DNA from 3 places in the Lacticaseibacillus sp. 866-1 genome. Region 3 is predicted to be linked to each of the others. Evidence: predicted binding sites of a transcription regulator. Region 3 holds the regulator's gene; each other region holds the start of a gene.
What was found. The regulator LexA, encoded in region 3, represses DNA repair genes until DNA is damaged. The targets are predictions, from matches to a motif close to CNAACANNTGTTNG.
Positions count from the first base shown of each region.

Region 1: recA (recombinase RecA) is a predicted target of LexA. The motif match lies at 1,873-1,886, and genes of this name have one in related genera.
Region 2: JUE30_RS00585 (Y-family DNA polymerase) is a predicted target of LexA. The motif match lies at 2,554-2,567, and genes of this name have one in related genera.

Region 1 covers NZ_BOLU01000011.1:23,146-27,336, forward strand. The annotation lists gene phnE (phosphonate ABC transporter, permease protein PhnE) at 1-672, shown strand, start outside; gene recA (recombinase RecA) at 727-1,800, opposite strand; gene JUE30_RS04790 (magnesium transporter CorA family protein) at 1,996-2,886, shown strand; gene JUE30_RS04795 (diacylglycerol kinase family protein) at 2,942-3,880, opposite strand; gene JUE30_RS04800 (DUF2316 family protein) at 4,066-4,191, shown strand, end outside.
Region 2 covers NZ_BOLU01000001.1:99,722-103,912, forward strand. The annotation lists gene JUE30_RS00565 (LTA synthase family protein) at 1-119, shown strand, start outside; gene JUE30_RS00570 (hypothetical protein) at 235-1,020, shown strand; gene JUE30_RS00575 (branched-chain amino acid ABC transporter ATP-binding protein) at 1,033-1,614, shown strand; gene JUE30_RS00580 (aldo/keto reductase) at 1,639-2,481, opposite strand; gene JUE30_RS00585 (Y-family DNA polymerase) at 2,594-3,907, shown strand; gene JUE30_RS00590 (hypothetical protein) at 4,050-4,191, opposite strand, start outside.
Region 3 covers NZ_BOLU01000005.1:71,759-75,949, forward strand. The annotation lists gene JUE30_RS02975 (5-formyltetrahydrofolate cyclo-ligase) at 1-498, shown strand, start outside; gene JUE30_RS02980 (AEC family transporter) at 553-1,497, shown strand; gene JUE30_RS02985 (hypothetical protein) at 1,508-1,981, shown strand; gene lexA (transcriptional repressor LexA) at 2,139-2,765, opposite strand; gene JUE30_RS02995 (hypothetical protein) at 2,888-3,079, opposite strand; gene JUE30_RS03000 (AI-2E family transporter) at 3,299-4,191, shown strand, end outside.

The sequences.
Region 1 (4,191 bases), on a different contig from region 3:
GCCTGGCTGGTCACGAAGTCAATCGTCAATGGCTTGGTCCACCCAGACTTCAGCTACGTCTGGACCGGCGACGGCGAAGATCTGACCTCCAGTCTCTTGCAGACCTTAGGCATCGCCTTTTTAGGGACGTTCATCTCCGCCATCATCTCCCTGCCCTTCGCTTTCTGGGCGGCCAACACGCGCAACAAATTCTGGTTGACGACTCGCTCTGGTAAGTTTGTCCTGACGGCGATTCGGACCTTTCCTGAAATCGTCCTGGCCCTGATGTTCATCAAGGCCGTGGGCCCGGGCTCCTTCGCCGGGGTCCTGGCCGTCGGGTTCCACTCGGTCGGCATGCTGGCCAAGCTGTTCTCCGAAGCGATCGAAAACATGGACGGGGGCGCCGGTGAAGCCGTTACGGCTGCCGGGGGCACGCGGCTAGAAGTCACCCTGATTGCCAGCCTGCCCCAGCTAATGCCGGAATTTGTTTCGAACACCCTTTACCGCTTCGAGCTGGCCATCCGGTCCGCTTCGATCCTGGGCATGGTGGGTGCCGGCGGTGTCGGTACCCCACTGATTTTCGCGATTCAAACCCGCTCCTGGAGCCGAGTCGGAATCATCCTTTACGGGATCATCATTCTGGTCACGTTGACTGACTTCATTTCGGGTTCACTGCGTAAGCGGCTGATCTGAGCGTAAAGGAAAAGGCGCTGCGAGAAATTTCTCGCAGCGCCTGTTTGTTTACGCTTATTTGTCGTCTGAACTGTCGATGTCCAAGGTTGTCGGATCAGCCTCAGCCGGTTCGGCGTCTTTGTCCTTATCATCGTCGTCATTCCCAAACAGGGTCTCTTGCAGCTGTTTGCGCAGGGTTTCGGTCACATCGGGATGGGCAATCAGGTAGTTTGTCGCGTTATCCGCGCCTTGCCCGATCCGCTCGCCGTTGTATGAATACCAAGACCCGGCCTTTTCCACGATGTCGTGATCGACCCCGAGGTTCAGCATGTCGGCTTCCGGTGAAATCCCGTGGCCATAACTCATGGTCGTTTCAACCGTCTTGAACGGCGGTGCCACCTTGTTCTTGGTGACCTTGATCTTGACGATGTTGCCGACAACATCAGTGCCGTTCTTAACCTGTTGCGCCCGGCGGACCTCCAAGCGAATCGTCGCGTAGAACTTCAGCGCACGGCCGCCTGGCGTGGTCTCGGGGTTCCCAAACATGACGCCGATTTTTTCACGCAGCTGATTGATGAAAATGACAATTGTCTGAGTCTTAAAAATCGTCGACGTCAGCTTCCGCAGCGCCTGAGACATCATACGCGCCTGCAGGCCCACGTGAGAATCCCCAATTTCGCCTTCGATTTCGGCCTGCGGCACCAGAGCCGCCACCGAATCGATGACCACAATGTTGACCGCCCCAGATTGAACCAAAGCGTCCGCAATTTCCAGTCCCTGTTCGCCGGTATCCGGCTGAGACAGCAGCAGGTCGTCGATGTTGACGCCAAGGGCTTCGGCGTACTTCGGATCCATCGCGTTTTCAGCGTCGATGTACGCCGCCGTGCCGCCGTTCTTCTGCACGCTGGCGACCGCCTGCAGCGCGATCGTGGTTTTCCCTGAACTTTCAGGGCCGTAAATCTCGATCACCCGGCCCTTAGGAAAGCCGCCGACGCCAAGCGCCAGATCCAGGGATAAGATCCCCGTGGAGATGACCGACACGTTGGTCAAGGACTTGTCGCCCATCTTCATGACCGCGCCGTCGCCAAACTGTTTCTTGATCTTTTTCAGCGCCGCATCCAGCGCCTGTTCGCGGGCGCCACTGTCCATTGACGGTTGCCCATTGGCAGATTTCTTAACCATAGTATACGTCCTCTCTTTTTCGTAGCTTCAGTATACACCAAAACATATGTTCGGTGCCAACCCTTATCGCTATTTTATTTCGCAAACGGGCGACTTTTCCCTGCGGTGACGGCGCCGCTCGTTATGCAGTATGATAAGGGCAACAAAACTGGGAGGCACATCATGGCAGAAGCACGTTGGACGTGGCATCATATCAACCTGGACGACGCCCAGGCGGTCGGGATCGCCACTAGGCAGTATACACTTTCAACCGAGCAAACCGGCTACGCCATTGACCGCCACGAGCGCGCCCACGTCGAGTACGACAGTTTGGCCGAGACCTTTCTGCTGGTGTTCAACATTCCTGACGCGGATGGTGATGCCGCACAGGCCGAAACGCATCAGATGACGTTTGTGATCAAAGGACACGATCTATTGACATTCGGCCACGCCGATGCGGCGAGTCTGGTTCAAGAATTCACGCAGCGCTTCGACACACCGCGCGCGCTGAGCGCCTACCAGTTTCTTCTGGAAAGCCTGTACCTGATCACCCAGCGCTTCATGCCGCTGATGGAAAAAGCCGACGCTGAGCGCCATCAAATTGCCCTCGCGCTGCGCGACAAAACCACCCGCAAACGCCTGCTGGAGCTGTCTGACCTAGAAACCAACGCGCTTTACCTGGGCAACGCGACTCGGCAGAACCAAAGCGTGCTCGAACAGCTGAAGGGTCTTTCAGTCTACCACGGCTTCACGCCAGAGGAAAAGGAGCGCTTGGAAGACGTCCTGATCGAAGCCCGGCAGCTAGTCGACATGACCAGCCTGGGCAGCCAGAACTTGGCGCAGCTGGAAGCCACCTACAACAACATCCTCAACAACAACCTGAACGACACCATGAAGTTTCTCACCATTTGGTCGATTGTCCTGACAGCACCAACTATCATCTCCGGCTTTTTCGGACAAAACGTACCGCTGCCCTTCATGCACACGCCGGGCGGCTGGTTGATCACGATTGCCTTATCACTTGTCTTGGCGCTGATTTTTGCCGTCTGGATGACGCACTACGTCAACCGCTAAGCCTTAACAAAACGTCAGCTAAGGCCCGCCTCCAACTGGAAGCGGGCCTTTGAGGTTATGCCTGGGCTGCTGGCAGCAGCATGATTTGATCGGTTTGGCTGAGCACACCGTGAACCGGGGCGTTGTATTCCTCACCATCCAGCTGAATGTGCTCGTGCGCCTCAGTCTCAAAGCGAAAACGCTGGCGTTTGATGTGGGCCAGTTTGGGGTGAACCGACTGGCCGCTGAGAATTTTGCCCAGGACCTGGATCAAGATACGCCATTTCTCCTTGCGCACCAGGACAAAACTGAGCTGGTGCCAATCCTGCGCGGCATCCGGAAAGAGCCGCAGACCGCCGCCCAGAAACGGATGGTTGGTGAAGACGCAAAGAAATGTGTTGGGGATCACCACGGCTTTTTGAACGCCGACAGTCGCCTTAAACGCGTGCTGGGTCGTGACCGCCTTTAAAATGTTTGCAGTGTACGAGAGCTGCCCCAGGTGAACGCTGTTGAGCATGGCTTTAGCCCGCGAGTGATTGGTGTCGTAAACAATACGCGCGTCAACGCCAATGCCAAAATTGTTGAGAAAATACAGGGTGCCGAACTCCTCAGTCTCGGCCTTGCCGATGCGCGCCTCGTGCGGCCGCGCAGTTTTGAGGGCCGCAACTGCCGCCAGTGGCTCCAAGGGAATGCCATGCGCCCGGGCAAAATCGTTGCCAGTCCCGTTAGGCACGTAGCCCACCGGAATGTCCGGCCGCCCGAGCTCCTGCAAACCATTGATCACGTCGTGCAGCGTGCCATCGCCGCCGATGACCACGATTTGGGGCTGGGCAGCGCCTGGCGCGACTGCGGCGACAATTCGCTCAATCGCCTTGTGCGCGTCCCCGGCCTCGTGCGTGTAGGTCGTGGTGGCAAACGTGTACTGCTCTTTGAGCGCAGCAATTAGACTTGGAATCAGCTTTTTCGTGCGCGCGTTTCCTGCATACTCGTTGATGATCAGTTCAATTGCTTTCACCGCTGTGCCCCCAGAAATTTAGCCAATAATGGCAAGAATTACGTCCATTGTACCAAAAGTCGCCCCTTTCGCGCACAATGAGGATTGGCTTTGATGAAACGATATGCTTGAAACGTCTCACAACTCGGTGCCATTCCAACCGCATAATTTTTATAATGTCATTACAACTAAAAGGAGACGATCAAATGTCACTAAATCCCGAACAAATGGCGGCCACTCGCCACGAACTGCAAGCTAACTTTGAATTAACGGGTCTGACCAAGGCCCAGGTCGCAGCCGCCCTACACATCTCAGAAACGAAACTGGACCAC
Region 2 (4,191 bases), on a different contig from region 3:
ACTTCAGCACTGACGCCCCCGAGGTCGCAAATGATTCGAGCGTGCTCAGCAGCTACCCTGCCAAGGTTGCCGACCAAGCCAATGGCGAGGTCCGGCCATCCAAGCAAACCGGCAAATAACCTTGTTTGGCTCTGATGTGAATCAGGGCCTTTTTTGACACCCACTTTTTCGCGTCGGCTTCACACTTTGTTCAAAACTGCCCGTTATACTTTGAGTCAAAAGGTGGTGACAAGCATGCGGTTCATGGAGCGCGTAACCAGTGCCATTCGATATCGTAAACGCATTTACTTCGGCGAATTGCTGCTTGCCGCCCTGTTTTGTCTCACCAGTCTGGCGTTATGGACGCTTCGCCACGCCAATGCCAACATGCGCCAAGGCTTTCTCAACCGCCTGGAGATGCTGACGACCAATGGGCAGACGACCTCCAGCCGAGTCGTGCAAGCCGTCAAGGCCGGCTATGCCTCCCTTGATGGCCGGTATGTGGCTACGTGGTGGCTGGCAGTTGCGATCACCTTGCTGCTGAGTTTTGGCTTCGGCTGGTGGTCCGCACACAACCGGCGGGCAGAGTCGGAAACCTACCTGATCTTGGGCAAAAGTCCGTTTGACGTCGCTGCCCAATACGTGGTGGAAAGCCTATTGGTGTTTGTCGGGGCCTTCCTGTTCGTCGGATTGGTCACATTCTTGCTGAGCGACTCGCTCAATCACCTGCTGATGACGCAAAGCCGCAACGCACTGACCGCCGAGTTCAGCCGCACGGTGTCCAGCAGCACGGCGACCCAAAGCCTCAAGGCACTGTTTGAGCACAAACTGACTGAGTTTACCGGCCCCGGGCTCTTCTTTCCTGGCCCGCCGCCGAATGCCCCACAGCCGTCGCACCAACTTTATGGCTTTGTCCCGACCCTGCTGACCGGGTGTGGCACGATTATTTTAGGGCAAGGTACTGCCGCGCTTGCCGAATTGAGTTTACTCAGGCGGCAGCTGCTGCACACCGCGTCTTCAACCGATCAAGTCAATTCTTAAGGAGCCTTGTCTATGACGCTTTTTCATCCCCAAATGGCACAAAGTTTCCGCGATCATGTTCAGACCCTCTTCGCGCCGGGAACCACCAGTTTTGTCTTTGTTTCCGCTGACTCGCTGAGTCAGACGTTCGCCGCCTACACCCAGGCTTTTGTCAGCGGCGGCTGCACCAAGGCGCTGGCCCTGGTCGATGAAACCGACACCGGCATCGTGCCCTATCTGTCGGTCCGCGCCAACCTGCTCATCAACAGTCGCGGCCCGGCCCTGAACCAGCTGCCCGAAGCGCTGCGCCAAGACACCCTGTTCTTAGATCAGCCCGCAAGCCAGCTGACCCCAGCGGAAAGTCTTTATGTCCAATTCTTCCGCGGCCTCATGGGCAAACGGTCCGTGATTTTGGCCAAAGGGTTGCCCGCCGTAATGGTGCCGACCGAGACGCGTGCCTTTCTGAGCTTCGCCAACCAGGCGCTGGCAGGCACCCACTCACGGTTTGTGATTCTCACGGCCGATCAAAGCTTGATCGACGCCCATCCAGACCACAGCTTCACCCGCGCCCCCAGCTTGGCAGCCGCGTCAGATGGCACCAAAAAACACGCCTAAAAATCAGGCGTGTTTTTTATTGTCTCAGTACCGGTTATTGTCCTCACCTGGTGCGGTGTCCTTCAGGCTGTCCAGCGTCTTCATGTCTTCAGCACTGAGCGTAAAGTCCAACTCGGTGTTAGCTTTAATGTGCGCCGGGCTGGTCGCCTTTGGCAGCGGCAGGAGCCCTTTTTGCAGGACGTAGCGGATCGCCACCTGAGCCACCCCGGTGCCGTAATGCGCAGCCACGGTTTTGACCGCATCATTGTTGAGCAAGAAGCCGGTTGCCAGCGGTGAAAAGGCCTCGACCAACAGGCCGTTCTCCTTAGCACACTGGACGTTGTCATCTTCGGTAAAACCGATGTAATACTGCAGCTGCAGCGCCATTGGCTTGATCTTGCAGTGCGCGTACAGGTCCTCCTGGTCGCGCACGTTGAAGTTAGAAATCCCAATCGCACGCACTTTTTTACTGGTGTAGAAGGATTCCATCTGGGCCCACACCGTCCGGTTCTGCACCCGGTAGTCGGCCCCAAACTCCTCCCACGGCCACGGGGCGTGGATCAGGTACATGTCGATGTAGCCGAGGTCCAGCCGCGCCATGGACTCCGCAAAGGCTTGTTGTGCTGCCTCCGCCGTCTTCGCACCTGCCGGAAGCTTCGAGGTCACGAAAATCTGATCGCGAGGGATCCCAGAATCGCGGATCGCCTTGCCCACGCTTTCCTCGTTGCCGTAGCCATGGGCCGTATCAATGTGCCGATAACCCTGGCGCAACGCCTCAGTCACCGCCTGATAAGCCTTGTCTCCATTAGGAATCTGCCAGGTCCCAAAGCCGACCTGCGGGATCTTGACCCCATTTGGCAGGGTGTATGAATCTGTTAATACTGACATTCTTTCACCTCATTTTTTAATCTGAACATTAAAATTATAGCACTCACTGCGAATCAAATTGCTTGCCAAAATAGAACGTTTGTTCGTATAATGAACCTCGAGGTGATTGGCGATGAGTGAACCGTCTATTTATGCAAACGAGCCGCACCGGGTCGTTTTTTTAATCGATAATAAATCCTTCTACGCTTCCGTTGAGGCGGTCGCCCGCGGCTGGGACCCGCTGAAGGTCGCCTTAGTCGTCATGTCTGAGCAGGAAAATACCAACGGCGGCCTGATTCTGGCCACCTCGCCGATCGCGAAGAAAGAGTACGGCTTGCAGGCAAACGTCAGCCGCCAGCGCGACCTGCCCGATGACCCGAACCTGATGGTGGTCCCGCCGCGCATGAACCTCTACATCCAGCGCAATCTGCAGATCAACGACATCTTTCGCCGCTTCGTCGCCGATTCGGACCTGTGGCCGTATTCGATCGATGAGTCGGTGCTGGACCTCACGCACTCCTGGCGCCTTTTTGGCAAGACGCCACGGGAAGTCGCCAAGCGCATCCAGAAGGCGGTGTACCATGCGCTGGGCCTTTACACCACCGTCGGCATTGGCGAAAATCCGGTCCAGGCCAAGATTGCCTTGGATGTGTACGCCAAACATCAGCCGGATCTCATTGGCGAGATCTCCTACGCCACGGTACCGGAAAAGCTGTGGTCGATCGACGACATGACTGCCGTGTGGAGCATCGCCGACCGCACCGCCGCGCATCTTAGGCGGCTGGGCATTACCACGATTTACGAGCTGGCGCACGCTAACCCTTACCTACTGGAACAGGAAATGGGTATCATCGGCCAGCAGCTGTTTGCCCTGGCCTGGGGCATCGATCGCACCACCATCGCCAAGCGCGTGGTGACTAGAGCACCAAGCATCGGCAACTCACAAGTGCTGCCACGCGACTACGCGATTCAAAGCGAAATCGAGCTGGTGATCAAGGAAATCGGTGAGCAGGTGGCCGCCCGGCTCCGCCATCATCACAAGAAGGCCGGCAGCATCAGCCTCGGCATTGGCTTTTCCTATGCGGCCGCAGAGGCTTCAGGCAAAAGCGGCTTCAGCCACGCACTGCGCATTTTCCCCACCAATCGCAACGATGAGCTGAACGAAGCCCTGATCATGCTGTTTCGCCGCTACTGGCATGGCGAGGTGATCCGCAACATCGCCGTGTACACGGGCCGGCTGGGTCCAGACACCGGCGAGCAGCTCAGTCTTTTGCAACCGGTGGCCGAGCAGGTCCGCACGACCGATTTGGCCCGCACAGTGGACACACTGCGCACGAAATTTGGTTTCACGGCAGTCGTCTACGCCAAAAGTAAACTGCGCGGCGGCACCGCGATTCAGCGGGCCAGCCTGGTCGGCGGCCACAACGGCGGCAACAGCTACGAATGAGAACCCAAAATCGGCGCCAGACATAATAAATCAACGTCCAAGTACACAAGGGCCTCTGCATCGCGATTCTAAGAACGAACCGCGGCTCAGAGGCCCTTGTGTTTTGGGCTAAAACCGCTTTATGGCTCAGCCGCGTTTTCAGTTAAAGTGAGAAATGGTAATCCTGGTCATCCGCCAGGCGCATGACTTCCTCAACGTCCAGCCCGTACTGCTCGCTGACCTGATGCAGCAGGTAGTCGCGCAGCTCGTCGTGAAAGAATCCTTCAAGGGCGTGGTCGAAGGCG
Region 3 (4,191 bases):
AACGCTGCGGCCAAGCAAACGCAGGCCGAAAGTGCCGGCCTGATCGACCAGCTGCTGGCGCTGCCGCAGTGGCAATCCGCCCGCACTATCGCCACCACCGTCAGCGGCCCGATCGAAGTGACCACCGGCGGCATTATCGAAGCGGCGCAGCAGGCCGGCAAAACGGTGCTGCTGCCGCGCGTGATGCCGCACCGCCAAATGGCCTTTTTGAAAGACCCAGGCAGCGCCAATCGCGTCACCAGCAAGTTCGGCATCCCCGAGCCCCCTTACGTTGAGGCCGCAGTCGATCAGCACCCCGACCTGGTGATCGTGCCCGGGGTCGCCTTCGTACCGGCCACCGGCGCCCGCATCGGCTTTGGCGCCGGCTACTACGACCGCTTCTTGGCGAAGTACGATGGCCCCACCGTCGCTTTGGTCCCCAGTGTCATGAATTTTGCCGCGCCGGCGTGGCCGGTCGAAGCTTTCGACGTCCTGATCCAAACGCTGCTGACCGTTTAGTCTCGCAGCGAAAAACCAGCGGCAAGGTGTTTGCCGCATGTGAGGAGTAATTTTTTGACTAGTTTTCTCTCAAGTTTAGGCGGGGTCTCCGAGATCTTGATCCTGGTCGCCATCGGCTACGGGCTGACCGCCCTGGGGTGGTTCAACGACCGCTCCAGCCGTGTGATCGCCAAGGTCGTCACCCAGGTCGCCCTGCCCGCCTACATGATCGAAACCATCTGCTCGCGCTTTTCCGCAAGGGAGCTGGCGGCACTGCTGCCGGACCTGCGCTTTCCAGTGCTGTCGATGGCCATCCTGTTTGCCCTGTCCTTTGTGGTGGCGCGCGTGATTCGCGTTGACCCCAAGCGCCGCGGCCTGTTCAAGTCCATGTTTTTTAACTCCAACACGGTGTTTATCGGCCTGCCGGTCAACCTGGCGCTGTTTGGGCCGAAAAGCGTGCCGTATGTGCTGGTTTACTACATGGCCAACACCACCATTTTCTGGACGATCGGGGTTTACTTGATCCAGCGCGACGGCCCGCACGCCGCCCACTTTGACCTCAAGCAGACGCTGGGGAAAATTTTCTCGCCGCCGCTTTTGGGCTTCATGGTCGGCGTCGTGCTCGTCCTGCTGCATGTGCAGCTGCCGAGCTTTCTCTCGGCCACTTTAGGCTACGTTGGTGACCTGACCATCCCGGGCTCCATGTTCTTCATCGGCATCGCGATGTACCAGGCCGGCATCAAAAACATCCGCTTCGACCGCGAACTGCTCGGCGTGTTCTCTGGGCGCTTCGTCTTTGCGCCGCTGGTGATGTACGCGCTGGTCGCCTTCGCCCCGGTCCCGCTGCTCATGAAGCAAGTCTTCATCCTGCAGTCCTGCATGCCGGTCATGACTAACGCCCCGGTCGTCGCCAAGCTGTACGGCGCCGATTCGAAAAACGCCGCGATCACCGTCTCCGCAACCACCCTGTTTGCCATCGTGGTGATCCCAATCGTCATGACCTTAGTGCAACATCTGTGAGGTAAATACATTGAAGAAAATTCTGCTTAGCGCTGCGCTGGTGCTGGTCCTCGCCGGCTGCGGCAGTCAAAAAAAAGCGCCGCAAACCAGCTCGAGCAGCAGCGTCAAAATCAGCAAACAGGCGGCACCGAAAAAACGGCCCAACACCAAGGCCGGCATGGATGATCTGATCGGCCACTACTGGGTCAACACTGCGGATGCGAGTGAAGTCCTGCAGATCACCGCCTCAACTGATGGCTACTTTGTGGACGTCCAGCGCTATTCGCAGGCTCAGGCCGGTTATGCGACGGCCAGTGCCGGGGTGTTTGCCGCCAGGCTGGTCCTGCGCAAGCACACATACACTTTCACCGGCCGCGCGCAGCCGAATGCGCAAAGCAGCACATGGGTCTTCCAGAAGCTCAGTGCGACCAAGATCAAACAACTGCCGGACGGGCCCCTGTTTCGGCAGGTCAAAAACGACGACCTCAGCACCATTAAACATTAAAGAGAAAGTAAGCCAAAATTGCTTAGTCGCGTTCCATAAAGCAACGTCCAAGCGCACAAACGCCCCTGCACCGCGATTTTAAAAACAAATCGTGGCGCAGGGGCGCTTGTGCTTTGAGCTAAACCCGCTTGATGGCTCAGCCTTTTGACGTTTGTGCTTATTTAACTTCGCTGCGGTACAGGCCAACGACCACACCCAGAATGGAGACGTCGTCGAAGTACATGTCCGACATGGAATCATTTTCCGGGTGCAGCCGCACACCGCCGTTTTCGCGGTAGAAGCGCTTGACCGTCGCCTCGTCGTCCTGGGTCATGGCGACCACAATCTGACCGTTCTCGGCGGTTTCCTGCTTCTTGATGATCAGCTTGTCGCCATCCAGAATGCCGATCTTGATCATGGACGAACCGGAAACTTCCAGGATAAACAGGTCATCTGCAATGTACTCCAGATCATCTGGAATCGGAAAATAGCCATCGATGTTCTCAATCGCGGTGATCGGCACCCCGGCGGCAACCGTACCGACGATTGGGATGCCTTCTTCGGCAATCCCGATGTATGACAAGCCGGCTTTGGTCAGCATCAGCGTGCGCGGCTTGGCCGGGTCCTTGGCAATGTAGCCTTCCGCCAGGAGCCGGTCGAGGTACGCGGCGACCGTGGAGCTGGAACTGAGGCCCACGTTTTTGCCGATTTCCCGCACGGTTGGTGGAAACCCATTGGTTTGAATTGAATCATGAATCGTGTGTAGGATCTGCTTCCAACGTTTCTGACTTGCTTGGGATGGCATGGCCGTCCGCCTCCGCTCTCTAGTTTTCTTTATCATACCAGCGGGAACGCTTGTTTGCAAGCAAAAGGACCGCAGCTTAGGAAAGCATCAAAAAAGACCGCCCAAGCGGTCTCATGTGAACCCTAGAAGCGATGCATCAGGTCCAGCCGGTGCAGCTGCCGGCGGTCGCACTTATTGCGCTGCATCAGGTAGACGCCGCCGAACAACATGTCGACTGCGATCAGCCCGATTCCGAGCACGGTATTGATGACTAGCAGGACCACGGTCACTGCGATCAATGCGCGCAGACTCCACTTCATGACTTTCATACTCATTGGACGCCCCCCTCTCGTAATTTTGATAGTTCTGATTATACCCGAAATCTTGCTTTTGTAAAGGTTCTGTATATAATCAATTTACATTCGGGGCAATTCGGCCGGCACTTGGCATTTATTCTTTACAATTCACAAACAAATCAGCCTTGCGCCGGATTCGCTTTCACCCCCTCATTTAGGTATCATAGAAGTAGTCAACAAACTCAAAGGGGTGCGCGCATGCAAACGAAACGCTCACAGTTTTACCAGCGGTTTTTAAACAACAAGTTTGCCGTGATCCTGGTCGATCTGGTGCTCGCGTTGCTCGCGATTTTTATTTTCACCAAAATTGCCTGGGTGTTTCAGCCTGTGGTCAGTTTTCTGAGCATCGTCGCCCCGCCGTTCATCCTCGCCGGAATCCTGTTCTACATGCTCAACCCCGTCGTCAACTGGCTGCATCAGCGCGGCCTCAACCGACTGCTGGCCATCGCGTTGGTCTTCCTCCTCGTGATTGGGCTGATCGTCCTAGCCATCACTCGCGTTGTGCCGCCCATCGAAAGCCAGCTGCGCAGCTTCATTAATGCGACTCCGACTTACTGGGACGAGTTCGTCCGGTGGATCACCGACCTGAATAACCAGCAGAACATTTTCAGCGACAAGCAGCTGAGTCAGTTCGCCGGCGAGATCCAAACTTGGGTCTCCAAGCGCGGCTCGACCATCTTGTCGGGGACGCTGTCGTCCTTGTCCTCGATCATCTCCACTGTCGGCACCGTGGTGGTTACCGTGGCGACCGCGCCGATCATTTTGTTCTTCATGCTCAAAGAGGGCAACAAGTTCACGCCAATGATCCTGCACCTGGTCCCAACCAAGCAGCGCAAGAGCTTTGGCGACATGCTGCACGAGATGAACGTCAAGGTCGGCTCGTACGTGCAAGGCCAGCTGACCGTCGCCATCGCCGTCGGGATCATTTTCATGGTCGGCTATTCGATCATCGGCCTGCGCTACGGCCTGATCTTTGGGATGCTGGCGGCACCGTTGAACCTGATCCCCTACTTTGGTTCCGCGCTCGCGATGGTGCCAGCGCTGATCATGGGCGCCATTCAGGGGCCGAAGATGTTCATCGCGGTAATCGT